DNA from 2 places in the Tateyamaria armeniaca genome. Region 1 is predicted to be linked to the other one. Evidence: riboswitches for the same ligand, from Rfam matches in the RefSeq annotation. Region 1 holds a riboswitch; the other holds the start of a gene.

Region 1 (16,224 bases):
GCGATTGGCTGTCTGGGTCGCGGTGCGCAGATCACCCGCCAGCGGCACCAGATCATCATTCGTGAACGTGCTCACCTGCGCGATGGTGCTATTCGCGGTTTCCAACGTGCCTGTCGCCGTCGTCAGCGTGGTTTCAGCCGTGCTGGCCAGTGAATCAAGCCGGTCGGTAAATGTCGCGATTTCGCGCGCGGCTGACCCCAGATCACCCGACAAAACTTCAAAGTCATCCAAAACAGTGTCGATGCGGGCCGAGGCAGAGGCCAGATTTTCCAGCATCGTCGACACCGCCTCCTGGTTTTCGGTGTTGAACACGTCATTGACGTTTTCCAGCAGCTCGACCGCACGGTCCAGAACCACCGGCGCGCCTTCGAACACCGACTGCAAGGCCGTGCGTTCCGACGGGATTTCACTGTTGCTGGGCAAGGCGACAGATGTCTCGGACCCACCGGACAGGCCGACAAAACTGACGCCTGTGACCCCTTGGGACTGCAACTGGGCCACGGTTTCGGTGTTCACTGGTGTGTCCGCCGCAATCTCGATGCGCACGCGCACCTGCGAGGAATCGTCCTCGTCCAGTTCCAGTCCCACCACCTGCCCGACAGGCAAACCGTTATAGCGCACGTCGCTGGCCGACCCGAGGCCCGAAACATCCTCGAACAGAATGTCGTAATAGGCGTACTGGCGGTCCACCTCGACCTTGGCCAGCCACAGCAGCAGGCCAAGGGCACCGATGATGCCGAACAGGGTAAACAGCCCGATCAGAACGTAGTTGGCTTTGGTTTCCATGTTCTTGAGCAGCCTTCCTCAGGTTTTCTCTTGTGCGGCGCGTGCGCGGGGGCCGGTAAAGTACTCCTGCACCCAAGGATGGTCGATCTCTGTCATGCCTTCAATCGGCCCTTCGAACAGCACCCGCTTTTCAGCGAGTACCGCAATTCTGTCGCAGATCGCATAAAGAGAGTCGAGATCATGGGTCACCATAAATACCGTAAGGCCCAACGAACGCTTCAATTCATTGATCAACTCATCATAGGCCGCCGCCCCGATAGGATCGAGACCCGCCGTCGGTTCATCCAGAAACACGATGGCCGGGTCCAGCGCCAGCGCGCGGGCGAGCGAGGCGCGCTTGCGCATGCCACCAGAAAGCTCCGAAGGCAGCTTGCCACAGGCCAGTTGCGGCAGGCCTACAAGGCTGATCTTCAGCTCCCCCAGCGCCTTCATCAGCGACGCGCTCAGTTTCAGATGCTCGCGCATCGGCGCTTCGACATTCTGCAACACGGTCAGCGATGAAAACAGCGCACCATCCTGAAACGCGACACCCCACTGCTTTTCTGCGCGCAACCGCTCTTCACGGCTGCCATGCAGCACATCCGAACCCAGCACATTGATCGATCCGGCAGCGGGGCGGTTCAACCCCACAATCGTGCGCAACAGCACCGATTTGCCCGTACCCGATCCGCCAACGATGCCCAGCACCTCACCCTTCCAGACATCAAGGTCCAGATTGTCATGCACAACCTGCGGGCCAAACTGGTTTCTCAGCCCACGCACAGTGATCACCGCCTCGCGGTCGCTCCGGGTTGCGGGGCTGTCGGTCATACACCCAGCTCCGAAAAGAAGATTGAAAACACGGCGTCGGCCACAATCACGAGAAAGATTGCCTGCACCACCGAGGTTGTTGTGTGCCGCCCAACACTGTCCGCAGATCCCTGAACTTGCATCGCCTGCCAGCACGCCACGGTCGCAATGATCGCGGCAAAGAACGGGGCCTTGATCATCCCGATGGCCAGATGCCAGATGTCGGTATTTTCCTGCAGGCGTGTGATGAACATGCTCGGGCTTACACCCAGTTCGATCCAGCTCATCAGCGCGCCACCAAACAGGCCGGACACGTTGGCGATGAAGCCGAGGATGGGCAACATGATCACCAACGCGATGACGCGGGGCAGCACAAGCACTTCGATAGGGTCAAGGCCAAGGGTGCGCATCGCGTCCAACTCTTCGCGCACCTTCATGGACCCGATCGAGGCGGTAAAGGCCGATCCTGACCTGCCCGCCACGATGATCGAGGTGAGCAAAATGCCCAATTCGCGCAGGATCGAGATGGCGATCAGATCGACGACAAACACCTCGGCCCCGAACTGGCGCAATTGCGAGGCCCCCTGAAAGGCAAGAACGATCCCGATCAGAAAGCTCATCAGAATGACGATGGGAATGGCGTGAAACCCGGTCTCTTCCATCTGGCTGACAAGGGCCGCAGTGCGCCAGCGACGCGGACGCACCACGCCATAGGCAAAGCGGGACAGTATCTCGCCCAGAAAACTCACAAGCGACATCGCCGATGCACCAATGCCAGCCGTCGCCGCACCGATACCCGCCACCCAAGGGATAAGGCCCCGTGGCGGAGCCTCAGCGCCATCCTCTTTCGGCAATGCCTCTTGGACGGTGTCGATCAGCGCCGTGCGATTGGACGAGGTATCGATCAACTCGACACTGACACCCTGCGCCTCAAGCCGCGTCTTGAGGGTCGCAATCAACCACGCGCCGCTGGTGTCGAGCGCCTCAAGACCATCCAGATCAATGCGCAGCGTTTTGGTGTCTGGCGTGGTCTTGCGGAACGCGGGTTCAATCGCCTCAAGGTATTCAATAACCAAGCGCCCGGCTACCTGCAGAACGGGCACATCTTTCGACTCGTCAATACGAAGCGTCGGGGCGGTCATACAACGTCAATCCAGCAGAGAGATCACAGAAAATCTGTGCGGCAACCCGTTTGTGATACCCCAACCCAACGGCAATGGCCACGCCTTTGCAGGGGGGCGGGCACCACGTTCGTGTCGCGCCGGACACGCTCGCCAAACACGCATCAAATCGTGCAATCAAATCGATTGACCGAACGGCATCCAACCCCCTATATCGCGCTCAGTCGCCAAGGCTGACATGGGAGAGCGCAGGTCGAGATCACCTGCCGCCGAAGGAGCAACGCCCCGACAAACTCTCAGGCACACAGAACCGTGCCAGCCGCGCCCGCCAAACGGGTACATCGACGATCTGGAGAGCGGTCGGGCGCAGACGCCCCCGGCCCACCGAAGGAGAAAGCGCCAGACCACCGGCGTCAAACTCTCAGGTTACGCAACAGATGGGGACGCGAACCGGCATGCCGCCGGGCGCGTCCATGTCAACTGCGTCGCTTTTTCGGGGGATCCCCACATGACCCATATCGCCGTGATCGGCGCCGGTATCACCGGTATCACCACCGCCTACGCTCTGGCCCGTCGCGGCTATGAGGTGTCCGTGTTCGACCGCAACCGCTATGCGGCGATGGAAACGTCTTTTGCAAATGGCGGGCAGCTGTCGGCGTCCAATGCCGAGGTATGGACACGTTGGGGCACCGTGATGAAGGGGCTGAAATGGATGTTCCACCCCGAAGCGCCCCTGCTCGTGAACCCCAAACCCAGCTGGCACAAACTGTCGTGGATGGCCGAGTTCATGGGCAACATCCCCCAATACGAGGCCAACACGATTGCCACAGCGCGTCTGGCCATCGCCGCGCGCGAACACCTGCTGGATTTCGCCAGCGAAGTCGGCGTCGACTTCGACATGGAACGGCGTGGCATCCTGCACATCTACAACAAACAGTCCGAATTCGACCACGCCCGGCGCGTGAACGTGCTGCTGGAAAAGGCGGGGCTGGAACGGCGCGAGGTGTCGGCAGACGAAGTGCGCAAACTGGAACCGGCCCTCCAAACCGAAACGCTTGGTGGGTTCTACACCGAAAGCGATTTCACCGGCGACATCCACAGCTTTTCGCGCAAACTCAGCGATGCCTGCGAAAAGATGGGCGTAAAATTCCATTACAAATCCATCGTCACCGAAATCCAGCACACCGGCGCCGACGTCCGGCTGGACTGGACTGAAGGTGCGGCGAAAAACAGCGAAATCTTTGACGGCATCGTGGTCTGCGCCGGGGTGGCCAGCAAGGCCATCGCCGGCCAACTGGGCGACCGCGTGAATATCTATCCGGTCAAAGGGTACTCGATCACCGTCAACCTCGACGATGCCGCGAGCCAAGAGGCCGCACCTTGGGTCAGCCTGCTCGATGATCAGGCCAAGGTCGTGACCTCGCGTCTGGGCAAGAACCGCCTGCGGATTGCAGGAACCGCGGAATTCAACGGCTACAACCTCGACATCCGCGATGACCGGATCAAACCACTGCGCGACTGGTGCGAGACGTTCTTTCCCGCCGTTTCCACGGAACACTGTGTGCCATGGGCGGGCTTGCGGCCCATGTTGCCCTCGATGATGCCAAAGGTCGGACCCGGCAAGAAACCCGGCGTCTACTACAACACCGGCCACGGGCATCTGGGCTGGACCCTGTCTGCTGCCACCGCCCAAGGGGTCGCGGACTGCATCGACGCGGCACGGATGAAAAACGCCGCGTGACAGGCGGGGCGGATCAGGATCCGCCTTACCTGCCTTAACTTCCGTACACAGCACCCCACCGGTCGATCAGCCGCTGCTGCATGACCTTGGCCCGTCCATTCCAACTGCGTGCGCCCTGCGGGGCCTCGCGGTTGGCCTTGGCGATCCGCGACCGCGTCGCCTCGTCTGCGGCAAAGATGGCGAATGCCATGACCCGCCCATCGCGGGCGGTCATGTACCCGGCCAGCCCGGACACAAAGTTCAGCGTGCCCGTCTTGGCATCGACACTGATCGGGTGGTTCTTGAGGATGCGCCGCTTTTCATCGCGCATCGCCACAGGTTTCAGGATCGGGCGCAGCACGGCACTGCCATGCGCCTTCACCAATGCCTGCACCATATCATCGGCTGTCATCTTGCTGTCGCCACCAAGGCCCGAATGATCGACCAGCCGCATCGCGCTGGTGCCAAGGGCGGCTTTGGCCCAGCGGTTCATCTCGGATGCGGACGCCTTGAGGCTGGCAGGCACGCGCCCTGTGCGACGCGCCGTTGCCGACATGCCGACCATTTCGGCGGTGATATTGGTCGAATAGCGCAGCATGGCCCGCAGGATGGTCCGCAAATCATCGCTTTGATGTTGGGCCAGCACCGTGCCACGCGGGGCGCGATCCACAACTTTGGGGTTCTTCAGCACGATACCGTGCGAGCGCGCCAGCGTCTGGAACACGTCGCCTGCATAAAGCGCAGGCTTGCGCACCGGCAACCAGCGCGCACCACCATTGCCCAAAGCGGCCTTGGCGACAGTCCAGTTGTCGCTGCGCCCCCCATCCGCGTAGGTGTAGACCGGCACACGGCGGTCCACGATCTGCATCTTGGCAACATACACACCCGGGCGCAGACGGTCCGAACGCGCATCCATCGTCACCCCATAGGAGCCGCCAGACCGCTTCCATTCGAAATGCACACGATTGTAATTCAGCGCGACGCCACTGACGGCAGGGCTATAGCCCACGTGATCCGGCTGATCCTTGTCGATGGTCTTGATGTAAGGCAGCGCACCTTCGGCCACTTTGAAATTTCCGCGCACTTCCCGGATGCCCTTGGCCTTGAGGGCAGCGGCCAGGGCGGCGAGCGCATTGGTGTCCAGTGTCGGATCACCCCCGCCCACCAAAATCAGATCGCCCTGCACCACACCACCGGACACCGATCCCGTGGCCATCACTTGCGTGGTAAACCGATGCGACGGTCCAAGGACGTTCAGGGCATAAAGGGCGGTCACCGCCTTGGCCACACTTGCCGGCGGCGTGCCGGTCTTGGCATTGCCACCTTCCAGTCGCGCTCCTGTTCGTGCGTCAGCAACCGCGTAGCACACGCGACCACCCAGCTTGGCCGCAGCGACAATCGCATCCGCACCGGGAACCGATTTCTTGAAATGGCCCACTCCGCGCGCCACGGGCCGCAAGGACGCCGTCGGAGGGGCGGACAAGGCCGTTGTGGCGGCACCGCTGGCGAGAAAACTCAGGAATACGCGTCTGGAAATCGTGCTGAACATAAGCGCATGTAACCCCAGCTTTGCGGGCCAAACAAGCACTCAACTGATCACGTTTCCTCAACCGCGCCCCATGCCCCCGCCGCGCGGATCGCGCTGGAGGATTGGCCCGACATCGCCACATTCACAAAGCACCACGCCGGGGCCTCTACACGCGACAGCATGTGGCTGGCCCGGCCCGAGATACGGTACTGTGCGTATAGTCGCGCCGCCCGGCTCATCCTTGCGGAAATCCGGTCACCGGGGCGGGCCAGAACGCCCACGGGAACACGCTCCATGATCCATTCCCAATCCTGCCAGTGATGCAGCTGGGCCAGATTGTCCGCCCCCATCAACCACACGAACCGCACGCCCGGATAACGCGCCATGAGGGCGGCCAGCGTCTGCGCGGTATAGCGGGTGCCAAGGTGCGCCTCGATATCCGTGACGGTGACCCGCGGGTCCTGCATGACAGTTCGGGCACGCGCCATGCGCCGTTCGAGCGGCGCGGGTCCGCGGGTTTTCAGCGGATTGCCAGGGCTGACCAGCCACCAGACATGGCTCAGGCCAAAACGCTTCATCGCCTCGCGGGTGATGTGCACATGCCCTTCATGGGCCGGGTCGAACGATCCCCCCAGCAGACCGATGGTCTGCCCGGGTCTGGCGAGTGGAAAGGCGTGGCGCATCAAGGGACTGTCCTGAACAAAAGGGGCCGCGACGCGGGACCGGACAGCAGATGGGCGCAATTGTCAATCAACGGGGCGCACCGGATCACCCAGCCTGACAAGACCGGGCGCGACAACGCTGGCGCACCAGCCCCCATGGCCACGCACCGCCACATACCCGCCCTGCCCGAACTCTTCCTCCATGCGCGAACAAGGCGCGCAAATCGTGCTCAGATGCAAAATGGCACCCCCCACAGCGATACGGCGATCCTTGAGGGCAGCCAAATTCAGCCCGGCAATCACGATGTTGCGCCGCAACGGCACTGGCAAAACCGGGGGACGGCCCAGATATGCACCAATGGCCGCAAGATGCTCTGCCTGAACAAGGGTCACGGCTCGCTTGCCCGGTCGCCCATGATCACCCTCAAGCCCGTCCTCCGTCACCTCAACCGCGTCGAGCGGCACCATATCGGCGCGGCGCTCCGGGCGCACACCGATCCAGTCCACACGGCCCGATTGGGCGTAACGGGCCATCATCGCATGCAGATCGCTCATCCCAATTCCCCCACTTCGCCCTTCACGCAGACGCTGACAGACACCGCCCCCACACGCAAACACCACAACCACACGACCCGCCATTGCACACCGCCATGTGCGCCTGTATCTGACGGGCAAACCAGTCCTTCGACAGATCAGGAGCGTGCCATGGCCGCCTACCAATACGTCTATCACATGTCCGGCGTTTCCAAGACCTATCCGGGTGGCAAGAAATGCTTTGAAAACATCCACCTCAACTTCCTGCCCGGGGTCAAGATCGGGGTCGTGGGGGTCAACGGCGCGGGTAAATCCACGCTGATGAAAATCATGGCCGGCCTCGACAAGGATTTCTCAGGCGAGGCCTGGGTCGCCGAAGGGGCCAAGGTCGGCTACCTGCCGCAGGAACCCAAGCTCGACCCCGACCTCAGCGTGCGCGACAACGTCATGCTGGGCGTGGCCAAGAAAAAGGCGATCCTCGATCGCTACAACGAACTGGCGATGAACTACTCCGACGAAACAGCGGACGAGATGGCGCAACTCCAAGACCAGATCGACGCCGAAAACCTCTGGGATCTCGACAGCCAGATCGACGTGAGCATGGAGGCGCTGCGCTGCCCCCGATGATGCGGACGTCACCAAGCTGTCAGGCGGCGAGGCGCGGCGCGTCGCCTTGTGCAAACTGCTGCTCGAAGCGCCTGAAATGCTGCTGCTGGACGAACCGACCAACCACCTTGACGCCGAAACCATCGCGTGGCTGCAACAGCACCTGATCGACTACAAGGGCACGATCCTGATCGTCACGCACGACCGCTATTTCCTCGACTCGATCACGGGATGGATTCTCGAACTGGATCGCGGCAAGGGCGTGCCATGGGAAGGCAACTATTCCTCCTGGGTCGAACAAAAGGCCAAGCGCCTCGAACAGGAAGCGCGCGAAGACAAGAGCCGCCAGAAAACGCTCGAACGCGAACTTAAATGGATGCGTCAGGGGGCCAAGGCCCGGCAGGCGAAATCCAAGGCGCGGATCAACAACTACAACGACATGCTGGAAACGTCCGAGCGCGAGCGTTTGTCCTACGCCCAGATCGTCATCCCCAACGGCCAGCGCCTTGGCGGCAAGGTGATCGACGTGAACGGGCTGACCAAGGGCATGGGCGACAAGCTCTTGATGGAAAACCTCGAATTCTCGATCCCCCCCGGCGCCATCGTTGGCGTGATCGGCCCCAACGGCGCGGGCAAATCGACCCTGTTCAAGATGATCACTGGGCAGGAAACCCCCGACGCAGGCAGCGTCGAAATCGGCGATACAGTGCAGATGTCCTATGTCGACCAGTCCCGCGATGACCTGAATCCGGACGACAACGTATGGGAAGCCATCTCGGGCGGGGCCGAACTGATCCAGCTTGGCGATGCCGAGGTCAACTCCCGCGCCTACTGCTCGTCCTTCAACTTCAAGGGCGGCGATCAGCAGAAAAAAGTCGGCCTCTTGTCCGGGGGCGAACGCAACCGCGTCCACATGGCACGGCTCTTGAAATCAGGCGGCAACGTGCTGCTGCTCGACGAACCGACCAACGATCTGGACGTCGAAACCCTGCGCGCGCTGGAAGACGCTCTGGTCGATTTCGGCGGCTGCGCCGTGGTGATCTCGCACGACCGCTTCTTCTTGGATCGGATTTGCACGCATATGCTGGCGTTCGAAGGGAACGCGCATGTGGAGTGGTTCGAGGGGAACTTTGAGGACTACGAGGAAGACAAAAAGCGTAGGCTTGGACCGGATGCCCTTGAACCCAAACGACTGAAACACAAGAAATTCGCTCGTTGACGTTGAACTTTACGAAGTAAATTCAACGGGTGCGAGGCAGCGTCCGCCCTGGCGGGCGCGTTCGCTCTTAGACGAAAAAAAGTGTTATTGGTGAGAAACTGAATTTCGAGAGGTGTGGTTTTGGATAAGTCAAAAAAAGTTGTTTTGTTGTATGCCCCATTGGTGACGAAGGATCACAAATCCGTCGCCAAAGTGACTGTCTACTCGAATATATTATCAAGCCGGGCTTGGAAGGTTTAGGCTATGGAGATCCAATTAGAGTAGATAAATCTGATAAACCGACTCACATCACTACTGAAATCATACAACAGTTAGTCGCAGCCGATTTGGTTATCGCTGATCTGTCAGCCTTGAACGCAAATGTTTTTTATGAACTTGGGATACGTCATGCCTACAAAAAACCTTGCATCTTGGTTTCCGATTGGGTTGAAAAACCTCCTTTCGATGTGGCAGGCATTAACACCATCAAATATGTTTACGATGACCCGACATCACATGCTCAAGTGATCAAGAGGATTCGTGTTCAACTAAGTGAATTGCACAAAAAAAGGAAGTTAGCAATCCGGTAACTGTTGCTCTTGGATTTGAAAAACTTGAAGAGAGTGGTGACAATTTGGAGCAACTAGTCCTGCAAATGTTTAAAAAAATTGAAGACCTTTCTCAAATTGTTGACGAACCAAATCATTCAACAGCTCCTCCTCCAAGAGTCAGACCGAGAGGAGACCAAATTTCCAGCCATAGCATTAGAACTCGGCGACAGCGTCTTTCACCAAAAATTCGGTGAAGGAAGGGTGACAGATATTAAAGGCGACAAGATTGAAGCTCGTTTTAATAAATCAGGAACAAAGACAGTTGTTTCGCGCTTTCTTCAACATCTTCCGTCCTAGACATGCCTCACAAGCCAGCCCAAGCCCCCGCCCGCGGGTCGAAGGCCGTCTTGCAAAGGCTCCTGTGGAGCCTTTGAGGCCGCAGAGGGTCGCAAGAACCCGGGGGCGGCAAAGTCGCCCCCGCCCATGGGGGCGGTCGGGGGCGGCGAAAACGCGGGGCGTTTCCGCTGGGAACAATTCAAACCTATCAAGTCGGACCCTCCCGCGCATCGCTTCGCGATACGCTGCCGGGTGACGCGCCCGCAAGCGGACGCTGAGCCGGCGAAAACGCGGGGCGTCTTGGCTCCAACCAACCCCAAACCCCCTACAGCTTTCCCCTACTTCCCGCATCGCCACCCGCCATGCTATACTCCCTCGTATTGAACACATCCCCATTGGAGAAGCCGCATGGCCAACGACAAAATCAAGAAGATCGTCGATAAGGTGAAGGGCAAGAAAGCCAAGGTCAAACCGATCAAGACCGAACCCGAGGGCACCAAGGCCTCCAAGCTGCCGCCGGACGTGGTCGAAGCACTCGAAACGGAATTCGGGGCCGACCTGAAAAAGGCGCGGGTCCATGTCGGCGGCAACGCGGGCGACATCTGCAAGGAGCTGGGCGCCAAGGCCTTTGCGATGGGCCCCAACATCTACATGGCCAAGCCCGGTGACGCCAAGAACAAGGAACTGCTGGCCCACGAACTGACCCACGTCATTCAGCAGGCCGGGGGCAAGAAGCTGCCCAAGGAGCAAAAGGGCAAGGTTCTGGTCTCGAAATAGGCTGAAAAACGTGGTGTCGGAAGGCGGACAAACCCTAACGGTTGGTTAATCCGCCTCTGTAACCCATTGATTTTTCATGAACCAAAGGGGTGTCCCAGCGTGGGACACCAAAAAAGGCCCCGCAGCGCGGGACCTCTCGGTCATCGTCGGATTTGCCCGGATCAGAGCAGGACCCACCACACCAGAAACGGCGGCACGGCGCAGCCAAAGGCGATCATGAACAGCTTGGCCCCGTGGCTGATCTTGCCAAACCAGCCATCGCCCAGCGCGCCCTCACCATAGGACATCGCCCCGCCCATCACCACGTAACCCTTGCGCTCGACCTCCCGTCGGGAGGCGTTGATCGACGACATCGCCCGCTCATAGACGGCGTCCTGACGGGCCTGTTCATCAAGGTCTGGTTGCAAATTTTCCATACGTGTCATGTGGCGCACTCCCTAATCAGGTCAAGAGATGGAGCGGCGATTGCTGATTTCCAGCGATTTGTCGCAAAAAAGGCCAGCCGTGTGGCTGGCCTTCGCTGTTTCAGTGATGGATCAGCGCGTCAGTTCAAAGCCTTGTCCGTGATCGCGTGGGTCCATGCCCCCTCGGGCGCCTTGGAAATCACCGGGTCTGACCCGCCCGACAGCAGCGAGGCGACGGTGCGTTCATAATCCGCCGGGTCCAGCGCCCCATTACTGCCCGCGGTCAGCTTGGCCACTTCGCCCATCATGCGTTTCTGGTGTTTTTCGGTCTGCGCCCCAGACGCATCGTTGTCCAGAACGATTTCAGCGGCTTCATCCGGGTTTTCCTCTGCGTATTTCCAGCCCTTCATGGACGCCCGCACAAAGCGGACCATCTTGTCCTCGAACTCCGGATCAGCAAGGTTCTCCTCAAGCACGTACAGCCCATCTTCGAGTGTGGCGACACCCTGATCTTCGTATTTGAACACCTGCAACTCTTCGGGCGTCAGACCCGCATCAATGATCTGCCAGTATTCGTTGTAGGTCATGGTCGACACGCACGCCGCCTGGCCCTGAAGGATCGGATCGACGTTGAAGCCCTGCTTGAGCACGGTAACGCCCCCATCAGATCCGTCCGTTGCAATGCCAAGCTGGCTCATCCACGACAGGAACGGGAATTCATTGCCAAAGAACCAGACACCCAGCGTCTTGCCCGCGAAATCGTCCGTGCTGGTCACGCCCGCATCCTTGCGGCAAGTTAGCATCATGCCCGACGATTTGAAGGGCTGCGCGATGTTGACCATCGGCAGACCTTTTTCACGCGCGGCCAAAGCCGCAGGCATCCATTCCACCGTCACATCGGCACCGCCCCCGGCAAGCACCTGCGTGGGCGCAATATCGGGGCCACCAGGCTTGATGGTGACGTTCAGGTCTTCTTCCTCGTAGAACCCTTTGTCGAGGGCCACGTAATATCCTGCGAACTGCGCTTGCGTGACCCATTTGAGTTGCAGCGTGACATCGTCAGCCGCGTGCGCTGCAAATGCGCTCAGGCCCAGTGCCGCACTCGCGGCTAAAGTTCTGATGGTTTTCATTTCATACTCTCCTTGTTGTATTGGTTGGTGGTCCGGGCCTTCATGAACGGGCCCGTTGGGATGGATGCCAGAATGTCACGACCCGCTCGATCAGCGCAACGCCTCCGTAGGCGGCGGACCCGACCAGAGCCGCGACAACAATTTCAGCCCAGACAAGGTCAAGCGCAAGCTGCCCCACAGACGTTGAGATGCGAAACCCCATACCACGGATGGGAGAGCCAAAAAATTCGGCAACAATCGCCCCGATCAGCGCCAGCGTGGTTGCGATTTTCAAGCCGTTGAAGATGAACGGCATGGCCATGGGCAGGCGCAGTTTGATCAGCGTGGTCATCGGGCTGGCCGCATAGGTCTGCATCAGATCGCGCTGCATCTGGCTGCTGGCCTGCAATCCCTGAACCGTGTTCACAAGCATCGGGAAAAAGACCATGACGACAACCACCGCCGCCTTGGACTGCCAGTCAAACCCGAACCACATCACCAGAATCGGCGCCATGCCGACAATGGGCAAGGCGGCCACGAAATTGCCCACGGGCAGCAAGCCGCGCCGCAGAAACGGAAAGCGGTCGATGAATACTGCCGTCAGGAACGCCGCGCCACATCCCAGAAGGTAGCCGCTAAGGGCCCCCTTGATCACCGTCTGGACGAAGTCCTCCCACAGGATGGATGTGGAAGCTGCAAAGCGCGCGGCGATGGCGGACGGTGCAGGCAACAGCACGGCAGAGATGTCGAGCCCGCGCACAACCCCTTCCCAGATCGCAATCAGGGTGACGCCAAACACAATCGGCATCAACAGCCGGACCAGTGCAGTGGCAGGCCGTCGCGACAGCCAGACGTTCAAGGACCACCCGACGATCCAGACAACCAACGCAAACAATAGCCAGCCCATCACGCCATCCCCATCCGGGCCAGCATGATCCGTTCGATCAACCCGATGATCGCTACCAGCAACGCGGCAAGGGCCGCCGCCATGATCAGCGCAGACCAGATCTGGATCGTCTGCCCGTAATAGCTGCCCGCCAACAGGCGCGCGCCCAGACCGGCCACGGCACCTGTGGGCAATTCGCCTACAATCGCGCCGACAAGGCTTGCCGCGACACCCACTTTGAGGGACGCAAACAGATAGGGCATCGAGGCAGGCAACCGCAGCCGCCAGAACGTCTGGGACGCATTGGCATTCCACGTGCGCATCTGGTCAAGCTGCATGACCTCAGGGCTGCGCAAGCCCTTCACCATGCCCACGACGACCGGAAAGAATGACAGGTACATCGAAATCATCGCCTTGGGCAAAAGCCCGGAAATTCCAACAGCATTCAGCACGACGATGATCATCGGGGCCAGCGCGAGGATCGGAATGGTCTGGCTGGTAATCACCCACGGCATGACCGACCGGTCCATGACGGTGTTGTAGACGATGCCCACCGCCAATAGAATGCCAAGGCCTGTGCCAAGGGCAAAGCCCAGCAAGGTCGCGCTGAGCGTCACCCAGGAATGCCAGACCAGCGAGCGTTTCGAGGTGATCTTTTTCTCCACCGTGGTGTCCCAGATTTCGACCGCCACCTGATGCGGCGCGGGCAGTTTGGGCTTGTCCTGCGCCCATGTGTCGGCAACCAGTTCGACCGCGCTCAACTCGACCCCGGCCCGTGTCGCCTTGTCATAGGCCCATGGCGCGTTCAGCCAGATCGCCGCCAGATACCAAATGGCAAAGATCGCAGCGACCACCGTCAAAACAGGCACAAGGTTGCGCATCACGGGCATGTTCCCCATTTCTCTGTTTTGAAAAAATCCCCACTGAAGGGCCGATCAACCATCTGCGTGCCCCGCCCGCAATCCCTCGCGCACCCGGTGCGCGACCTCCAGAAACTCGGGGCTTTCACGAATGTCGAGCGGACGTTCCTTTGGCAAAGGGCTGTCGATTACATCCGTGATGCGACCCGGGCGTGGGCTCATCACTACGATCTTGGTGCTCAGATAAACCGCCTCGGGGATCGAATGGGTCACAAAGGCGATGGTCTTTTCCGTCCGCGCCCACAGGTGCAAAAGCTGCTCGTTCAGATGGTCACGCACGATCTCGTCCAGCGCCCCAAAAGGCTCATCCATCAGCAAAATGTCCGCATCAAAGGCCAGCGCCCGTGCAATCGACGCGCGCTGCTGCATGCCCCCTGACAATTGCCATGGAAACTTCTTTTCAAATCCCGCCAGTTCGACCAGGTCCAGCACACGCGCGACGCGCTCGGACTGTTCGGCCTTGGAATATCCCATGATCTCCAGCGGCAGCGACACATTCTTGCCGATGGTGCGCCACGGATAAAGCCCGGCGGCCTGAAACACGTAGCCATAGGCGCGTGCCATCCGCGCCTCTTCTGGGCTGACGCCGTTCACGGTGATCGTGCCGCCCGTGGGTTGCTCAAGGTCCGCCATTACCCGCAAAAACGTCGTCTTGCCACAGCCCGACGGGCCGATGAAGGAGACGAAATCGCCCTTCTCAATATCCAGCGACACACCCTTCAGGGCATGGACCGGTCCGTCATTGGTCTGGAAAGTCAGATCAAGGTTCTGGGCGGAAATAACCGGATCAGGCACGTTTCATACCACGCAGCCTTGTCGCCAAAGCCTCCGTATTCGCATGCAGGCACGGGTTCTTCTGCCGCTCGCGCGCAACAAAAGATTCCAGACGATCCCAGTCTTTCAAGAACACTGTACCCCAATAGGAATTTATCATTTCCACTCTCACACCGCCATGCGCATGGGCAAGCGATACCAAACCATAGCGATGCAGCACCGCCTTGATCGCGGCACGCGTTTCATCACTCATTTTCTCAAGGTCCTGATCACATTTGGCCCCCAAAACACGGCGTTCTTCGCGGAATGTGTCATTACCGAAAACATCATACAGGAACACGGCACTTTCGCGCGCAAGCCGGGCTTCGTCCGCATTGACAGACCGGCGCTGAAACAAGACCTGCACCGCAATCAGGATAATCGCCAGACCCGCAAGGGTCGTGGCATAGGGCTCAACCGTCTCGATGGACGGCAGGCTTTCCCAGAACTGCAGCGCGCGCGGCGCTATCATACTCGCCACGTCTTCATACCGTATTCGACTGCATCAAATCCCCGCCGGAATATTCAAAGGATCACGCTCGATCATCTTGGGCGCGGTCAGCGCCTTCCACTTGCTCAAGGCCTGACTTGCCGACGAAAACGCAGGGCGCGGCACGAACTTGCCCCGCCCGGGTGCGGGTTGCGAATTCTGCCCCCAAGCCCAGATCACCTCACCGCGGGACAGCGTATAGCGGCTCTGCGCCTTCACTTCGAACCCTTCGAACACGTTGTAATCCAGCACCGAATGATGGTTGCTTGGCGAAATCGTCTTGGTGATCTTGGGGTCCCACACCACGATATCCGCATCGGCGCCTTCGACGATGGCCCCTTTCTTGGGATAGATGTTGAGAATCTTCGCCACATTCGACGATGTGCAGGCGACAAATTCGTTCGGCGTCAGCCGCCCCGTCTCGACCCCTTCGGTCCACAGCACGGCCAGACGTTCCTCCAGCCCGTTCGATCCGTTGGGGATGATGCGGAAATCGTCACGGCCCGCGCGCTTTTGGTCGGTATTGAACGCGGCATGATCTGTTGCCACGACCTGCAACGATCCGGCCTGCAATCCGGCCCAAAGACTGTCCTGATGGTCCTTGGACCGGAACGGCGGCGACATGACGCGACGCGCAGCATAGTCCCAGTCGGTGTCGAAATACACACTCTCATCCAAGGTCAAGAACTGGATCAGCGGCTCGCCATAGACGCGCATGCCCTTCTGACGCGCCCGGCGGATCGCCTCGTGCGCCTGCTCGCAGGACACATGTACGATATACAATGGCACGCCCGCCGCATCCGCAATGGTGATGGCACGGTTGGCCGCCTCCCCCTCGAATTCGGGCGGGCGGGAATAGGCGTGGCCCTCAGGCCCCGTGATCCCCTGATCGAAATATTTCTGCTGCATTTCAGCGACCAGATCGCCGTTTTCGGCATGGACCATGGGCAGCGCGCCCAACTCCGCGCAGCGCTTGAACGAGGCGAACATCTCG
Region 2 (16,224 bases), 2.9 Mb from region 1:
CCATTGCGCTGTCCGGCCTGCTGGATCGCATCCGGGCGACGGGGGCACGCACCACTTTGGCCATAATCGATGCCTGTCGGGACAACCCGTTCAAAGGGTCCACGGGCCGTTCCATCGGTGGCACGCGGGGCCTTGGGCGCATCAACGCGCCCGAAGGTACGTTCGTGATCTTTTCAGCCGGTGCAGGCCAGACGGCACTGGACCGTCTGTCAAACGACGACCCGGCGGAAAATTCGGTGTTTACGCGGATGCTGCTGCCCCGCTTGCAAGTGCCGGGGGTCGAGTTGCGCGATATGATGTCCGGTCTGCGCCGCGACGTGCGTGATCTGGCGCGCACCGTCGGGCACGAGCAATTCCCGGCATATTACGATGAGCTTCTGGGCCAGTTCTATTTCATCCCGGCAGGGGGCAATGACGGCTCTGTCGCCCGGCAAACCGTCACGGCAGCACCAGCGACAGACGCCATCCGTGCGGATTTCGAGCTGGCACGATCCATAGGCACTCGCGAGGCCTACAGCGCGTTCATCGAACGCTACGGCGCGCGCAGCGACGAATTCACGGTGCAGATGGCCATGCAATTGCGCGATGACCTTGCAGGCGACGAACCGGCGGAACCAACCCCGACTGCGTCTGAGCGTCCGGCGCCGGAACCCGATACAACACCCGCCGACAGCCGCGAGGTCCTGCGCCAGACGCAATCGAGCTTGAACGCGCTGGGCTGCGATGCAGGCGTGCCCGACGGCGTGATGGGGCCACGGACCCGCATGGCTTTCCGCCGCTTTTTGTCTGCAACCGATACCGGGCTGGGGGCTGATGATCTGGGCACGGCGCACGCATTGCAGGCCATCGAGCGGCATTCAGGAACGATCTGCAAGGCGCGACCGGCGCCTGCCACACCCGCAGCGGTGAGCCCCCCAACGCCTGGCGCCTCGCCCAAGCCGGTGCCCGACACGCCGCGCTATTCCATGGTCGGCACGTGGAGTTGGTATGCGCAATGCCCGCTTGGGATCAAGGCGAACGGATCGACGGTGTATCGTTCGGCAGGAGGGACGGCGTTCACAGGCTCAATCAGCGGTACTGCGGGCGCTGCCACGGTGCGCGGTACACTGAACGGACGCAGTTATTCGGCCACCGAAGACTATGGCTGGATTCAGAACACAGCGACCGGCACGCTGTCGCAGGACGGTCGTTCCCTGAGTGCGCGGATATCGAATGGCTGTCGCGTCTCTGCACGCAAGAATTGATGCTGAACCTCTTGCTCGGTTTCTGAGTGACGGCACAGACATGTTTCAACGCGCCGCAGTTTGACGATACCTGTCCCGACAAGCGCGCAACCGTGCGCCCCCTGCGATCAAAAGAAGTGTTTTTCCTTGGCCAGCAGCGCCGCTTGGGTGCGATTCGAGACACTGAGCTTGGACAAAACATTCTTCACGTGCAGTTTGACCGTCACTTCCCGCACGCCCAGATTCCGGGCGATCTCCTTGTTCGACAGACCGATGCACAACTGCTCAAGCGTCTGTTTTTCACGAACGGTCAGGGTCGCAAAGGCACCCGAAGGTGCAGCGCCCGTGTCGGATATCCCATAGTCGAATGGAAAGTAACGTTCGCCCGACAGCACCAACTTGATCGCGTTCACAAGTGATACAGCAGTGAGGGATTTGGGAATGAACCCGTCTGCACCATGCTTCATTGCCGTGCTGGCGACATCGCGGTTCGCCACACCAGACATCAGGACCACCCGCGTGCCCGGATAGGCCATGCGCGCACGATCAAGGCCGTTCAGCCCATCCATGCCCGGCATGTTGTAATCGAGAATGAGCAGATCGATTGGATCGCCGCCGCGCATGGCCTCCAATGCGCTGTCCAGATCGGCGGCAGTCCGGACGTCGAAATCATCAACGCTTTCCAGATATGCGGCGATGGTGTCACGGACCAGATCATGGTCGTCGGCGATCAGGATTTTGGGCATGTCAGCAGCTTTCCCACTCTGTCCATATTCACAACCGGAAAACCGCGCGAAGACGTGGCAAACCTATACTTTGGTACAGGTGCCTATGCCAATGCCCGGAAGACCGATATGAACAACTGATTTAAACCTATTTGTGTCGGATTTGGAGAACCAAACATGGCTCGAATTCACCACTCACGGGCGTTCACCATCGTTTTGGCGCTGTTGATCAACTGGCATTCCCCAGTGCTTGCGCAGTCCAACATGGATCTGCAAATCACGGCGTCGGCCTCTGAATCCGACACCCTCACGCTCAGCCTTGCCGAACTGGATGCGATGGCACAGGTGACTTTTACCACCACCACCATCTGGACGGATGGCGATGTCACGTTTTCCGGCGTGCCGCTAAAGGCAGTGCTGGCAAGGGCCAACAAAAAGGGGAGCGCCGTCGAAATGGTGGCCTTGAACGACTACAAGGTCGCGATCCCCATGGCCACTATCGAAGATACTGTTCCGATCATCGCCACCCGTATGAACGGCGAACCGATATCGGTGCGGGACAAGGGGCCGTATTGGATTGTTTTCCCATACGATCATGACCCCAAATACCGGACTGAAACGATACATGCGTTCAGCATCTGGCAACTGAACCGGTTGAAGGTCGTGGATTGAACCGAGACATATGCGTAACGTGATCCCAGCAAGGAGGTCACGCGTGAAGCTCGGATTGAACCGCTACCGTATGACGGTGATGGCAGGCATTTGCCTGCTCATTTTTTTGTTGGCGATCATGGTGACGAACCTGCTGTCGCAACTGCGCGGGCTGTCCGCTGCAGCGCAGGACAACATGCAATGGAGCATCTCGCAGATCGACACCGAATTCGCAAACCTCGATGCGATGCTGATCGAGCAGATGGCCACCGGGCGGTTCCCGGACGACGAAGTGCAGTTGCGCGTCGACATTGCGCTCAGCCGGCTGAACATCATCAATTCGGGCCGTGCGGCAGAGATTTTCGAGGGCAACGCGCAAGCCGCAGACATGATCGCGCCGCTTAACACCTTTGCACGGGCGGCCGTGGCCCTGTCTGATGCGCCCGGTCCGCTGCGCGGTGAGGCCCTCGATCAAATGCACCAGCTTGTGCACGATGTGCGTCCGCACGCGCGCGACATCGCGCTGTTGGGTGTCAGCCTTGGGGCTGCGCAGTCAGAGGCGCGGCGTGCCCAGTTTGCAAGCCAATTGGCGCGAACGGGCGGGATTGCAATTGCGCTTTTGGTCCTGATGGCGATCCTGATGCTGTTCCTGGATCGGCTTTTGCAACGCGCAGCGCGCCGGGATGCAGCACTTTCGGCGTCTTCCGCACAGTTGTCATCGACCGTTGCGGCGTCACTGGATGCGATTGTGACGGCGGAGGCGACCGGGCGCATCGTCGGTTTCAACGCCTCGGCTGAACGTGTCTTTGGCTGGCGGCGCGATGAGATTGTCGGGCAAAAGATGGAAGACACGTTCATTCCGCACCGGATGCGCGCCGCACACACCAGGGGCGTGAAACGGTATCTGGAAACCGGTACACGACACTTCGTCGATGCAGGCCGGTTCGAAATGTCCGCACAACGCAAAAACGGCGACGAATTTCCGGTCGAGATGAACATCACGACGACGCAGGACGGCGACGAGACCAGGTTCATCGCCTATATCCGCGACATCTCTGCCCGCAAATCCAACGAACAGAAACTGATCGAGGCCCGCGACCGTGCTGAACAGACGGACAAGGCAAAGTCGCGGTTCCTGACCGTGATGAGCCACGAGATGCGCAGCCCGCTGAACGGCATTCTGGGTGTGCTCGATCTGCTCAAAACCACCAAGCTGGATGACCAGCAGGCGCGCTATGCCCAGATCGCGACATCATCCAGCGAGATCCTGTTGGAACATGTGAACGAAGCGCTGGACATCACGCGGATTGAAACGGGCGAGTTGCAACTGACGATGCAGGACTTTGATCTTGTGGATCTGATACAGGGGCTGGTTGACGTGTTCGATCCGCTGGCGCGGGAAAAAAACCTGACGCTTGCGTTGGAGATCGAGCAGAACGCGCGCGGACATTACCACGGGGATGCCGGACGTATTCGACAGATTCTGACCAACCTGATCGGCAATGCGATCAAATTCACCGAAACGGGTGGGATCGCCCTGCATGTCAGCGGGGATCATGGGCCGGAAACATCGTCGCTGAGGTTTGAGGTGATCGACACCGGAATCGGCATTCCACCTGATCAGCATGAGCAGGTGTTTGCAGATTTCTTTGCTCTGGCCCGAAGCGAAGGGCGACAGGCGCGTGGGGACGGGCTTGGCCTGTCGATCTCGCGCCGCATCGCGCGAGCGATGGATGGGGATGTGTCCCTCAAAAGTGCTGAGGGGAACGGGTCTGTATTTGTCCTTTCGCTGCCGCTTGAGCGTGGCGGAGCGGTGACTGATACGATGACGACGGACACACAACCGACGCCGATGCGGCCGTGCGACGTACTGATCGTCGAAGACAACAGCATCAACCGCCACGTATTGAGCGACATGCTGAGCACGATGGGCCACAGCGTGCATCAGGCGGTGAACGGCGCCGATTGCATCGACAAGGGGCGCGATCAGCGCTTCGACGTGATCTTTATGGACATCAGCATGCCTGTCATGGACGGGATCGAAGCGACACGCAGATTGCGCAGCGGTAATGGTGCGAATGCCCAGACACATATCGTCGGACTGACGGCGCATGGGCGTGAGGAATACCGCGAAATGGCTGTGGCCTCGGGCATGAACAGGTTCCACACCAAGCCGATCCGCCTTGACGCGCTGCGCACCGTCTTTGCCGATGTCACTCTGGACGAATGGCCCAAGGCCGACACCGAGCGGCCCCCTGACGCACTGGCAGAAATGGTCGAGCTGCTGGGACGTGACCGGGTGGCGTCAACGGCGGACAGGTTTCTGTCTGAACTCGCCGCTTTCACAGCGGATTTGCGGACCGGTATGACCATGCAGGACAGCGCGGTGATCGCCGAAGCTGCACACAAGGCCAAGGGTGCCGCATCCCTTCTGGGGCAATATGATCTGGAAACCTCGCTTGCCGCACTCGAAGAGGAGGCGCGCAATGACGCTTTGTTGGATGCGGAGACATGGGCGGCACAGCTTGACACTGCGGCGCATGATGCGCGCAGTGCCTTTGATGCCGCGTTGAGGCAGGTCGTCGGAAACCCCTGAGAACACTGTAGGATTTGGAAAAATAGGCTTCGACGACGACAACGCCTAGGGGCCCATGATAATCCAATCACACCAAATGCGAGCGCCTACGGTTTCGCGTAATCCTCCATCGGCGGGCAGGTGCAGGACAGGTTTCTGTCGCCCCAGACATTGTCGACACGGTTGACGGGCGGCCAGTATTTGTCGACCCGGAATGACCCGTTCGGGAAACATGCGCTTTCGCGGCTGTAGGGGCGGTCCCAATCCCGCACCAGATCCTCCATCGTGTGGGGTGCGTTCTTGAGCGGGTTGTTGTCGGGGTCCATGTCGCCGTCTTCAATCGCCTTGATTTCAGCGCGTATGCCCAGCATCGCGTCGCAGAACCGGTCCAACTCGGCCTTTGTCTCGGATTCTGTCGGTTCGATCATCAACGTCCCCGCGACGGGCCATGACATTGTGGGCGCGTGAAAGCCGCAATCGGCCAGACGTTTGGCGATGTCATCGACGGTGATGTGCGCGCTGTCGGCAAAGGGGCGCGTGTCGATGATGCATTCATGCGCCACCCGGCCCGTCGGCCCTTTGTACAAAACATCGAACGCTCCTTCGAGCCGTTTGGCGATGTAATTGGCGTTCAGGATTGCAACTCGCGTGGCCTGCGTCAGACCATCGCCGCCCATCATCAGGCAATAGGCCCAGGATATTGGCAACAGGGAAGGGAGCCGAACGCGGCGGCACTTACAGCACCCGTGCCACCGTTCGGATCGCCCGGCAGGTGCTCGGTCAGGTGCGCCTTGACGCCGATGGGGCCCATGCCGGGCCCACCCCCGCCATGGGGGATGCAGAACGTCTTGTGCAGGTTCAGGTGGCTGACATCGCCGCCCAGATCGCCCGGACGGCTAAGGCCGACCATCGCGTTCATGTTGGCCCCGTCGATATAGACCTGACCGCCTGCCTCATGCGTGATCTTGCAGACCTCGATCACCGTTTCTTCGAACACGCCGTGGGTCGAGGGGTAGGTGATCATGCAACCGGCAAGGTTGTCGCGATGTTCGTCCACCTTGGCTTTGAAATCGTCCACGTCGATATCGCCATTGCCCGCCGATTTCACGGCAACGACTTTCCAGCCGACCATCTGCGCCGAGGCGGGGTTTGTGCCATGCGCGCTCATCGGGATCAGGCAGATGTTGCGGTGGCCCTGACCTTGCGCACGATGCCAGCTTGCGATGGTCAGAAGGCCCGCATATTCGCCCTGTGCACCCGAATTGGGCTGCATTGAAATCGCGTCATAGCCTGTGATGTCACACAGTTTGGCCGACAGATCATCAATCATCTCGATATAGCCAGCGGCCTGTTCCTTGGGGCAATAGGGGTGGAGCAGCGAAAACTCGCGCCAGCTGACCGGCATCATCTCGGCGGCGGAATTCAGCTTCATCGTGCACGACCCCAGCGGGATCATCGCGCGGTCCAGCGCAAGATCGCGGTCGGCCAGCCTGCGCATATAGCGCATCATTTCCGTCTCGGCCCGGTTCATGTGGAAAATCGGGTGCGTCATGAAATCGGACGTGCGGATCAGCTTTTCCGGCATGTTGTAATGGGGGGTATAGTCCTTGTCCTGCCGCTCGACCCCGAAGGCGCGCCAGACTTTCTCGATGGTGGCCGGGCGCGTGCGTTCATCCAGCGTGATGCCGATGCCCGTGGTGCCGATGGCGCGCAGATTGACGCCTTCGTCCACCGCCGATTTGATCACCGCCGATTGCAGCGGTCCCACATCCACCGTGATCGTGTCAAAGAACGTGGCCGGACGCACGTCAAAGCCCGCCTGTTTCAGACCTTCGGCCAGACGGGCGGTTTTGCGATGGATGCGCTGCGCAATGGCCCTGAGGCCGTCTGGGCCGTGAAACACGCCATAAAATCCCGCCATCACGGCCAGCAGCGCCTGTGCGGTACACACATTCGACGTCGCCTTTTCCCGGCGGATATGCTGTTCGCGCGTTTGCAGGGACAACCGGTAGGCGCGGTTGCCATGGGTGTCGACGGACACGCCGACAATGCGTCCCGGCATGTTGCGCGCGTAATTGGCCTTGGTCGCCATATAGGCCGCGTGCGGGCCGCCATAGCCAATGGGCACCCCAAAGCGCTGGGTTGTGCCAACGGCAATATCGGCCCCCATTGCGCCCGGTTCTTTCAGCAGGGTCAGCGACAGCGGGTCTGCCGAGACAATGCCAATTGCCTTGTTCTCGTGCAGTTTGGCGATTTCATCGGTGAAATCCCGGATATGCCCATATGTGCCGGGATATTGGAAAATCGCGCCAAAGACGGCGCCGGCATCCAGGTCGCGCGGATCGCCGATGACGATGTCGATGCCAAGCGGTGCGGCACGCGTCTGCATCACGGCGATGTTCTGGGGGTGACAGTTTTCATCGATGAAAAAGCCGGTCACTTTCGCCTTGGAAATGCGCTGCGCCATGGTCATCGCCTCCGCGCATGCGGTCGCCTCGTCCAGCAGCGACGCATTTGCAATCTCAAGACCCGTCAGATCCGACACCATCGTCTGGAAATTCAACAGCGCCTCAAGCCGCCCTTGGCTGATCTCCGGCTGATAGGGGGTGTAGGCGGTATACCACGCGGGGTTTTCTAGGATATTGCGCTGGATCGCGGGCGGCGTGACCGTCCCGTGATAGCCCCGGCCGATGAGCGAGGTCAGCACCTTGTTCTTGGACGCGGTCACGCGCATGTGGTGCAGCAATTCGCGTTCGGACTTGGCCTTGCCGAAATCGAGCGGCTCTTTTTGACGGATGCCCGCCGGGATCGTGTCGTCGATCAGCGCATCAAGGTCTTTCGCACCCACCACGTCCAGCATCTCGTCCATTTCGGCGGGCGACGGCCCAATATGGCGGCGGTTCGCAAAATCGTAAGGCAGGTAGTCGGTGGGTTTGAAAGTCATGGTGTGCGTTCCTCAGCCGATCAGCGCGTTATAGGCGGTTTCGTCCATCATGCCGTCGAGTTGGGAGGCATCGGACGGCTTGATCTTGAAAAACCAGCCCTTGCCCAGCGGGTCGCTGTTAGCGAGGCTTGGATCGTCGGCAAGGTCGGTGTTCACTTCGGTGATTTCGCCATCGACCGGTGCCATGATGTCCGATGCCGCCTTCACGCTTTCGATCACAACAATTTCGTCGTCCTTGCTGACCACTGTGCCGACTTCGGGCAGTTCGACAAAGACCAGATCACCAAGCTGGGTGGTGGCATGTTCGGTGATGCCCACAACATAAGCATCCCCGTCGGCGCGCAGCCATTCGTGTTCTTCTGTGTATTTCATGGGTTTTCCTCTTTGGTTATCTTTTGAAGTTGGCCGCAACGAACGGCAGTTTCACAACCGTCACCGGTTGGCGCTTGCCGCGCAACTCGCCATAAAGAACGGTTCCCGGCAGGTGCAGGCCGTCGGCCACAATGCCCATGGCAACCGGCCCGTCGACTGTCGGGCCAAAGCCGCCCGAAGTCACAAAGCCGATCTGCGCACCACCGTCTTCGGTTTCAAACAGGGGCACGGCCTGCCGCATCGGCGCGCGGCCCTCGGGTCGCAGCCCGACACGGTGGCGATCCACGCCGTTTGTCAGGGCGCTCAGGATCGTGTCAGCGCCGGGAAAACCACCTGATCGGGGCCCATCGGCGCGCCGGACCTTCTGGATCGCCCAAGCCAGTGACGCCTCGACCGGGTTCAGGCCAGCATCCATGTCCTGCCCGTAAAGGCACAGCCCGGCCTCAAGGCGCAGCGAGTCGCGCGCCCCCAGACCAATGGCTTCGACATCACGGTGCGCCAGAAAGGTTCGGGCGAGCGCTTCGGCTTGGTTCGCAGGCACGGAAATCTCGTACCCATCCTCGCCTGTATACCCCGACCGCGACACCCAGGCTTCTGTCCCGCCCAACTCAAGTGTGGCCACATCCATGAAACGCATGTCCGCTGCGCGCGGATCAAGCGTGGCCAGAACCGTTTCGGCAGCAGGCCCCTGCAGGGCCAGCAGCGCGCGATCGGTCAGTTCCGTTACCCTCACATCAGGTTCCAGCGCCGCCTTCATATTTGCGATATCGGCGTCCTTGCAGGCGGCATTGACCACAACAAATACGTGGTCACCGCGGTTGGCCAGCATCAAATCGTCTTCGATACCGCCATCCTCGTTGGTGAAAAACCCATAGCGCTGCCGGTTCTCGCCCAGTCCCAGGACGTCGACCGGGATCAGCGTTTCAAGGGCCTGTGCCGCCGCTTCATATGTCGGGCCGCCCACGATCACCTGTCCCATGTGACTGACATCAAACAGCCCGGCCTTCGCACGCGTATGGAGGTGTTCCTTCAGCACGCCAAGCGCGTATTGGACCGGCATCTCATACCCGGCAAAGGGCACCATCCTGGCCCCAAGGGTCATGTGCAACGCATGCAGCGGAGTTTGCTTGAGGTCGGACATATCCCATCGCCTTCTGCCTAGCCGACGAGATTTGCGTGAAATCAAGCGGCACCATATCAGACGCAGACAAGTGTCTGCGCGTCGGTGCCTCCTCTGTCCTGCGTGCCTGAGATCATTATCCCTTCGGCGGATGCGCTGGGCATCACTCTCCAGAGTCTTGTGGCTTTGCGTTGGTCCTGTGGCCTGAGAGTTTCCGAGGCAGTTGCTCCTTCGGCACCAGTGATCTGGTTCTCCCAACGTCAAGCGTCCCGAGTTTCGTATCGGAAACACCATCGGGATGGCAAGGAGTATCTCGCATGGGGGTCTTCACGATGACTGGTATGGCGAAGTGAACTGCGTGGTTTGGTCGGAGCCAGCGTTGGGTTTTGAGCATTTGCGCTGGTCAGTGTGCGTGACTGAGGCTCAAATGTGGGGCTTGTTTGCGGCCCGTAACGACCGGCAAGGCCGACAACGAATACGCGGACTGTCTACGCCCCGTTCACATCAGGCTATGCAGACCGCGCCAAGACGGTCTCTTCCGCCTCAGTCTGCTCGAAGGTTTCATTCTCGGACGGCGGAGGTCGGGTCGAAAACCGTTGTATCTGCAGGGTCAGGTCCTCCACCACGCGCGTCAGATTTTGCGACGCGGCTGTGGTTTCCTGGAACATGGCTGCGTTTTCCTGCGTCACCTGATCCAGTTGGCCCATCGCAGTGTTGATCTCACCCACGCTGGCGGACTGTTCCTGCGTGGCCTCTGCGATGTGCGAGACATGGTGCGAGATGTCGGACACCGACGCGATGATCTGCTCCAGAGCGTTGCCCGCATCCCCAACCAGCTTGGAACCGAGGTCAACGCTTTGGGTTGACGACGCGATGGAGAGTCCCGATCTCACTGGCGGCCTCTGAGGACCGTTGGGCAAGGGCGCGCACCTCTGATGCGACCACAGCAAATCCGCGTCCTGCATCGCCAGCGCGTGCTGCTTCAACGCCTGCATTCAAAGCAAGAAGGTTGGTTTGAAAGGCGATATCGTCGATGACTTTCACGATGGACTGGATCTCGGTCGAACTTTTCGAGATGTCGTCCATGGCCGCAACAGCTTCGTGAACAACCTTGCCCGAGGCTGTCGCGTTTTCCCGGGCCGTGCTCACGATGTCATTGGCACTTTGCGCGCCCTCGGCCGAGCTTTTGACGGACGCGCTGATTTGCGACACGGCGGCTGCGGTTTCTTCAAGGGTTGCTGCCTGGCTTTCCGTGCGTCGGCTCAATTCTATGGCGCTGTTGGTCACGCCTGCGACTTCCGACTGGATTTTGTCTGTCCCGGCCACGACGGACCCGATTGCTTCGTCGAGGCGTGTGATCGCCGTGTTGAAATCCTGCCGGATACGGTCGTTCGAACCCGCAAACGCGTCGTTGATCCGGACGCCAAGGTCGCCGTCTGCCAGCGCGGCAAGCGACGCGCTCAACGCCTCGATCATGGAATTCTGCTCGGATTGCAGGCGAGTCCTTTCGCGTTCTATCGCCGCTTTTTCATTGTGTTTCTGTGTGACGTCCGCGGCGATCAGTACTGTGCGTTTGAGATCACCATTGCTGAAATGCACCGGGCCGAGGCCACCCAGCAGATATGACGTGGCCCCCGTCTTGCCTTCGATTTTGATTTCACCAAACATCGCGACTGACGGATCGGCCGGAGCGTCGTCGACAAAAACCGTATCAGCGAACCGGCAATCCAGTGCGTCGGGGTCCAGTCCGGCAAGTGTGTAAAACGCCTCATTTGCGTCCATGAGTTGTCCATCCGCCCCGAACTCTGCGCGTGCCTGATTTTCGTGGAGTGACTGCAGAACGGCCGCGTTCAACCGCTCTTCGGAGACGTTATCCCATTCAACCACATATCCAATGCGTTCTCCCTCGTCGCTGTCGATACGCGAGATTTTGAGTTCGAGCGTGACGTCGTCCATCTCAAGGCTGGCGTCATGACCATTTGCGCCCAACGCCCCCAACATCTTGCGTTGCATGTCCGGGTTTTTGTGAAAGATGTCAATGGATTGACCGATGATCGTGTTCGGGTCAAAGGCCGGGATGCGCGACCTGACGACGTCTTTGTGCCGGGTCAAAAGGTTTATGACGGCAGTGGAGGCATAGACGATTTTGAAGTCGGCATCGGCAATCATGATGCTGGCCGACCCGCAATCCAACGCGGTGCTTTTCATGGCCGCATCTGTGTGCGCCGCTGCGGAATCGGCTAGCTGTTCCCGGAACGCAGTCAAGGCAACCGAAACGGCATGAAACTCATTGCCGGATTTGAATTCGGGAATCTGGTGGTCGAAATCACCGGCGGCAATTCTTTTTGTCGCGGTTGCGATGGCCAACATGGGCTTTGCCAGAATGCGGTTCATCATCAGGGCCGCCAACACCAGCATAACCACTGCCAGGACAAGCGCCATCTGCAGTGCTTCGCGTTTTGCGTCCAGCACAGCGGCGGAAAACACGTCGGTCTGCCAATCGCCCGCGACAACGCCAACCACATCCTGGTCGGGACCAAACAGGATGGGGTGCGCTATGATCAACCTGTCGACATTGGTGCGCGTCTGGCCGTCTGCCAGAACCTCTTGGGCAATGGCACGCATCATGCGGGACGAATTTCCGTCACGCATTTTTTCCATCAGGATTGCACCGTCGCGGTCCAGCACGACGACCCCTGCGGTACCGCGATTCATGGATTTTTCAGTGGTGTACATGACTTCGGCCACGGCCTCGGCATCCTGCGCCTGAACGATAGGCGCAATATGTTCAGCGAGATGGGCCACGATTTCGTCGCCGAATTCCAGAACCATGTCCGTTGCCAATGCGTTTGACGCCTGCAGCGATTTGAACGTCAGCACACCGACGATCAGCGCACAGAAAACCACCAGCAAAACAATGCACTTGAAGAAAATCGAATGCACGGACGCAATGGGGTTTCCACTGGCACGCATTTTGGGTTCGCCCATCTGAGGATCCTTGGTGATTCTGGCGGGCGCAGAATTCCATGGCCTCCTTAAGAAGTTGCAAATTGCTCACATCAGACGCGCAGTTGTGCAAAACCGGGGTGTTCAGTCCCCAGCGACGGGCTCAATCATATCGACGCGGGTTGCATGGCGTCCGCCCTCGAATTTCGACGCAAGGAACGCATCGACGATTTCTATGGCCAGCCCTTCGCCCACAACGCGCGCGCCAAGCGCGAGCATGTTGGCATTGTTGTGCTGGCGGATCATGCGGGCCGAAAACGTGTCAGAACACACACCGCAACGGATACCCTGCACCTTGTTGGCGGCCATCATGATGCCCTGACCTGTGCCGCACAGGACAATGCCCAATCCACAATCGCCCGATGCAACCCGCAGGGCTGCCGCGCGCCCGTGTTCGGGGTAATGCGTGCTTTCCGGCGTTGTCGGTCCGATATCCTCAACCTCCCATCCAAGGCCGGAGATATGGGTTGCGATGGTCTGACGCAAAGCGATGGCGGCGTGATCGCTCGACAAAACGACGCGCGTATTGGGTGTCATGGTGGTCTGTGTCCCGGTCTGGTGTGCGATTGGAAGCAGGTCTTAACCGGGGCGGGGACGAGAGACCAGATGTATGACCTTCGTGCTGCGGACTGATTGCCGGGTGAGGGAGTAGGCCGAGGATGACGCAAGCCATGCGTGCCGAGAGGCTGCATTTTATTGCGTGAAGCGAGTATCGAGCGGGTTCGAAGGCGGCGATACTCTTGCAATGGTGACTGTGGATAACTTATTTATGAAGAATTATCATGAATTTATCATACATACCTCAAGCTACACATGAGATGTGAAAACCGATCACTCACCCAAGCCCCAATCCGGAAAACGCGCCCGTATTGCACCGCATTCCACCCAATCGGCTTGACAGGACGGGACGGGATAAGTGCTTGATGGCCCCAGAAAACCGGGGCGAATGCACCGATACAATCAGGGAGTGAATAATGCGCATCAAACATATGGTGGCAACGGCGGTCTGTATGGCCGCGATGGGTTCGTTTGCAGTCGCGGACGGGCATGGCGGCAAGGTCAAAGTGGGTATGATCACCACGCTTTCGGGCGGCGGTGCGGGGCTTGGCATTGACGTGCGCGATGGCTTTTTGCTGGCGACCAAGGGCAACGACATGATCGAAACGGTGATTGAGGACGATCAACGCAAGCCCGACATTGCCGTTGGCCTCGCCGACAAGCTGATCCAGTCTGAAAAGGTTGACGTGCTGACGGGCATCATCTGGTCAAACCTCGCGATGGCGGTTGTCCCGTCGGCCACGGCGCAGGACAAATTTTACCTCAGCCCGAATGCAGGACCCTCGGCACTGGCCGGGCGCGGGTGCAGCCCGAACTATTTCAACGTCAGCTGGCAGAATGACGCGTTTTCCGAAGCAGCAGGCGCCTATCTGAGCAATGAGGGCGTCGGTAAAGTGTTCCTGATGGCCCCCAACTATCCTGCGGGTCAGGACATGATGGCCGGGTTCAAACGCTTTTTCAAAGGCGAGGTGACCGAGGAAGTCTATACCACACTGGGCCAGACCGACTACGCCGCTGAAATCGCGCAGATCCGCGCCAGTGACGCCGATCAGGTCTATTTCTTCCTGCCCGGTGGCATGGGGATCTCCTTTATGAAGCAATATGCAGGTTCGGGCGTGGACAAACCCGTCGCGGGCCCGGCGTTCAGCTTTGATCAGGGCATTCTCGGCGCGATTGGCGAGGCGGCCCTTGGGGTCAAGAACACCGCGCACTGGTCCAAGGACCTCGACGTGCCGGGCAACGCCGAATTCGTCGAAGCGTTTCAGGCGGAATACGGGCGCCTGCCATCACTTTACGCAGCGCAGGGCTATGACACTGGCCTGTTGCTGGTGTCCGCCGCTGCCAAGGCGGATGTGTCCGACGCCGATGCGTTCCGGGCGGCATTGAAAGAGGCCGATTTCCAGTCGGTGCGTGGTGAATTTGCCTTTGGCGACAACCACCACCCGATCCAGACCGTCTATATGCGCGAAGTGGTCAAGGAAGGCGACATCGTCACCAACAAGGTGATCGGCGTGGCCGCGACAAACCACACGGATGTCTACGGCGCTGACTGCAAGATGTAAGCCATGTGTCCCGGCCTCGGTGCCGGGACAGTTTCCTCAATTTTGTCAAGGGCCTGCCGGGTAAGTGTGCGCGGCAGGGCAGGGGTAGATGACCACCCTTTTGCTGATCGAGCAGGTGTTGAACGGGCTGCAATCGGGGATCATGTTGTTCCTGATGGCCGCTGGTCTGACGCTGATTTTCGGGGTCATGGGCCTGATCAATCTGGCCCATGGTTCACTCTACATGATCGGGGCCTTTGCCGCCGCCGCCGTCGCGGGCGCAACGGGGTCATTTGTGCTGGCGTTGATGGCGAGCCTTGCTGCCGCCGCCGCTGCGGGTGCGATCGTCGAGGTGACGGTAATCCGGCGGCTCTATGACCGCGACCACCTTGATCAGGTGCTGGCCACCTTCGCACTGATCCTGATCTTTTCTGAAGGGACGCGGTGGCTCTTTGGTTCGTTCCCGCTGTACCTGGACGTTCCATCGGCCTTTGCAGGCCCCGTCACGCTGCCCGGCGGCATTCAATATCCGGCCTATCGGCTGCTGATCATCGCCGTGGGGCTTGCGGTTGCGGTGGGTCTGTTCCTGCTGATCGCGCGCACGCGCATCGGCATCCAGATCCGCGCCGGTGAAAGCGACCGCGAAATGATCGGGGCCTTGGGCGTTGATATCTCGCGACTTTACACGATTGTCTTTGCGCTTGGGGCCGCACTCGCAGGGCTTGCAGGTGCACTTGTCGGTGCAATCCAGTCCGTGCAGGTGGGCATGGGCGAACCGGTGCTGATCCTCGCCTTTGTCGTGATCGTCATCGGCGGGATCGGGTCGATCAAGGGCGCGCTGGTGGGTGCCCTGCTGGTCGGGCTGACGGACACGCTGGGCGGTGTGCTGCTGCCGCTGGCCTTCGGTGTATTTCTCGATGCGTCCACCGCCACCTCAATCGGCTCCGCTTTGGCATCCATGGCGATCTACATCCTGATGGCCGTTGTCCTGATCTACCGCCCCACGGGCCTTTACGGGGCCGCACCATGACGCGCGAGGGGGCGATCAACACAGCCGTGTTCCTCGCACTTCCGCTGCTGGCCGTGGCGGCACTGATTATGGACGAACCGTTCACCATCACTCTGGCCACACGCGCCGCGATCCTTGCGCTCGCGGCGGTGGGGCTCAACCTTGCCCTTGGGCTGGGTGGTCTGGTCAGCCTTGGGCACGCGGTATTCTTCGGGTTGGGGGGCTATGCAATGGGCATCCTTGCCAGCCACGCCCAAAGCTATGCACCACTCTATGACGGATGGATCGTGATCGAAGGCACCAAGTCCATGCCGGTGATATGGCTGGTGGCCATCCTCAGCAGTGCCCTTGCCGCGCTGATCATCGGTTTGCTGTCTTTGCGCACCTCGGGCGTCTACTTCATCATGATCACGCTGGCCTTCGGGCAGATGTTCTACTATTTCTCGATTTCCTGGCCCGCCTACGGGGGCGAAGACGGCCTCAGCATCTATGTACGCAAC

The links. A riboswitch is a leader RNA that binds a small molecule or an ion and turns the genes downstream of it on or off. The one in region 1 is predicted to bind glycine.
Region 2: another riboswitch for glycine. It lies ahead of gcvT (glycine cleavage system aminomethyltransferase GcvT); the one in region 1 lies ahead of ACERZ8_RS02960 (D-amino acid dehydrogenase).

The regions. Positions count from the first base shown of each region.
Region 1 is NZ_JBHDIY010000002.1:584,982-601,205, forward strand. Features, by position in the region: gene ACERZ8_RS02945 (MlaD family protein) at 1-786, opposite strand, end outside; gene ACERZ8_RS02950 (ABC transporter ATP-binding protein) at 805-1,596, opposite strand; gene ACERZ8_RS02955 (ABC transporter permease) at 1,593-2,717, opposite strand; glycine riboswitch at 2,926-3,019, shown strand; glycine riboswitch at 3,036-3,143, shown strand; partial or broken gene ACERZ8_RS02960 (D-amino acid dehydrogenase) at 3,145-4,437, shown strand; gene dacB (D-alanyl-D-alanine carboxypeptidase/D-alanyl-D-alanine endopeptidase) at 4,472-5,965, opposite strand; gene ACERZ8_RS02970 (nicotinate-nucleotide adenylyltransferase) at 6,013-6,627, opposite strand; gene ACERZ8_RS02975 (MOSC domain-containing protein) at 6,691-7,161, opposite strand; partial or broken gene ettA (energy-dependent translational throttle protein EttA) at 7,312-8,965, shown strand; gene ACERZ8_RS02985 (hypothetical protein) at 9,193-9,534, shown strand; gene ACERZ8_RS02990 (eCIS core domain-containing protein) at 10,240-10,608, shown strand; gene ACERZ8_RS02995 (hypothetical protein) at 10,770-11,033, opposite strand; gene ACERZ8_RS03000 (ABC transporter substrate-binding protein) at 11,153-12,142, opposite strand; gene ACERZ8_RS03005 (ABC transporter permease) at 12,183-13,028, opposite strand; gene ACERZ8_RS03010 (ABC transporter permease) at 13,028-13,888, opposite strand; gene ACERZ8_RS03015 (ABC transporter ATP-binding protein) at 13,943-14,722, opposite strand; gene ACERZ8_RS03020 (DUF4760 domain-containing protein) at 14,715-15,212, opposite strand; gene hydA (dihydropyrimidinase) at 15,246-16,224, opposite strand, start outside.
Region 2 is NZ_JBHDIY010000002.1:3,440,598-3,456,821, reverse strand. Features, by position in the region: gene ACERZ8_RS17590 (caspase family protein) at 1-1,244, shown strand, start outside; gene ACERZ8_RS17585 (response regulator) at 1,352-1,969, opposite strand; gene ACERZ8_RS17580 (molybdopterin-dependent oxidoreductase) at 2,126-2,620, shown strand; gene ACERZ8_RS17575 (ATP-binding protein) at 2,664-5,195, shown strand; partial or broken gene gcvP (aminomethyl-transferring glycine dehydrogenase) at 5,282-8,118, opposite strand; gene gcvH (glycine cleavage system protein GcvH) at 8,131-8,490, opposite strand; gene gcvT (glycine cleavage system aminomethyltransferase GcvT) at 8,507-9,631, opposite strand; glycine riboswitch at 9,793-9,877, opposite strand; partial or broken gene ACERZ8_RS17555 (methyl-accepting chemotaxis protein) at 10,120-12,004, opposite strand; gene rpiB (ribose 5-phosphate isomerase B) at 12,701-13,153, opposite strand; gene ACERZ8_RS17545 (ABC transporter substrate-binding protein) at 13,591-14,736, shown strand; gene ACERZ8_RS17540 (branched-chain amino acid ABC transporter permease) at 14,825-15,745, shown strand; partial or broken gene ACERZ8_RS17535 (branched-chain amino acid ABC transporter permease) at 15,742-16,224, shown strand, end outside.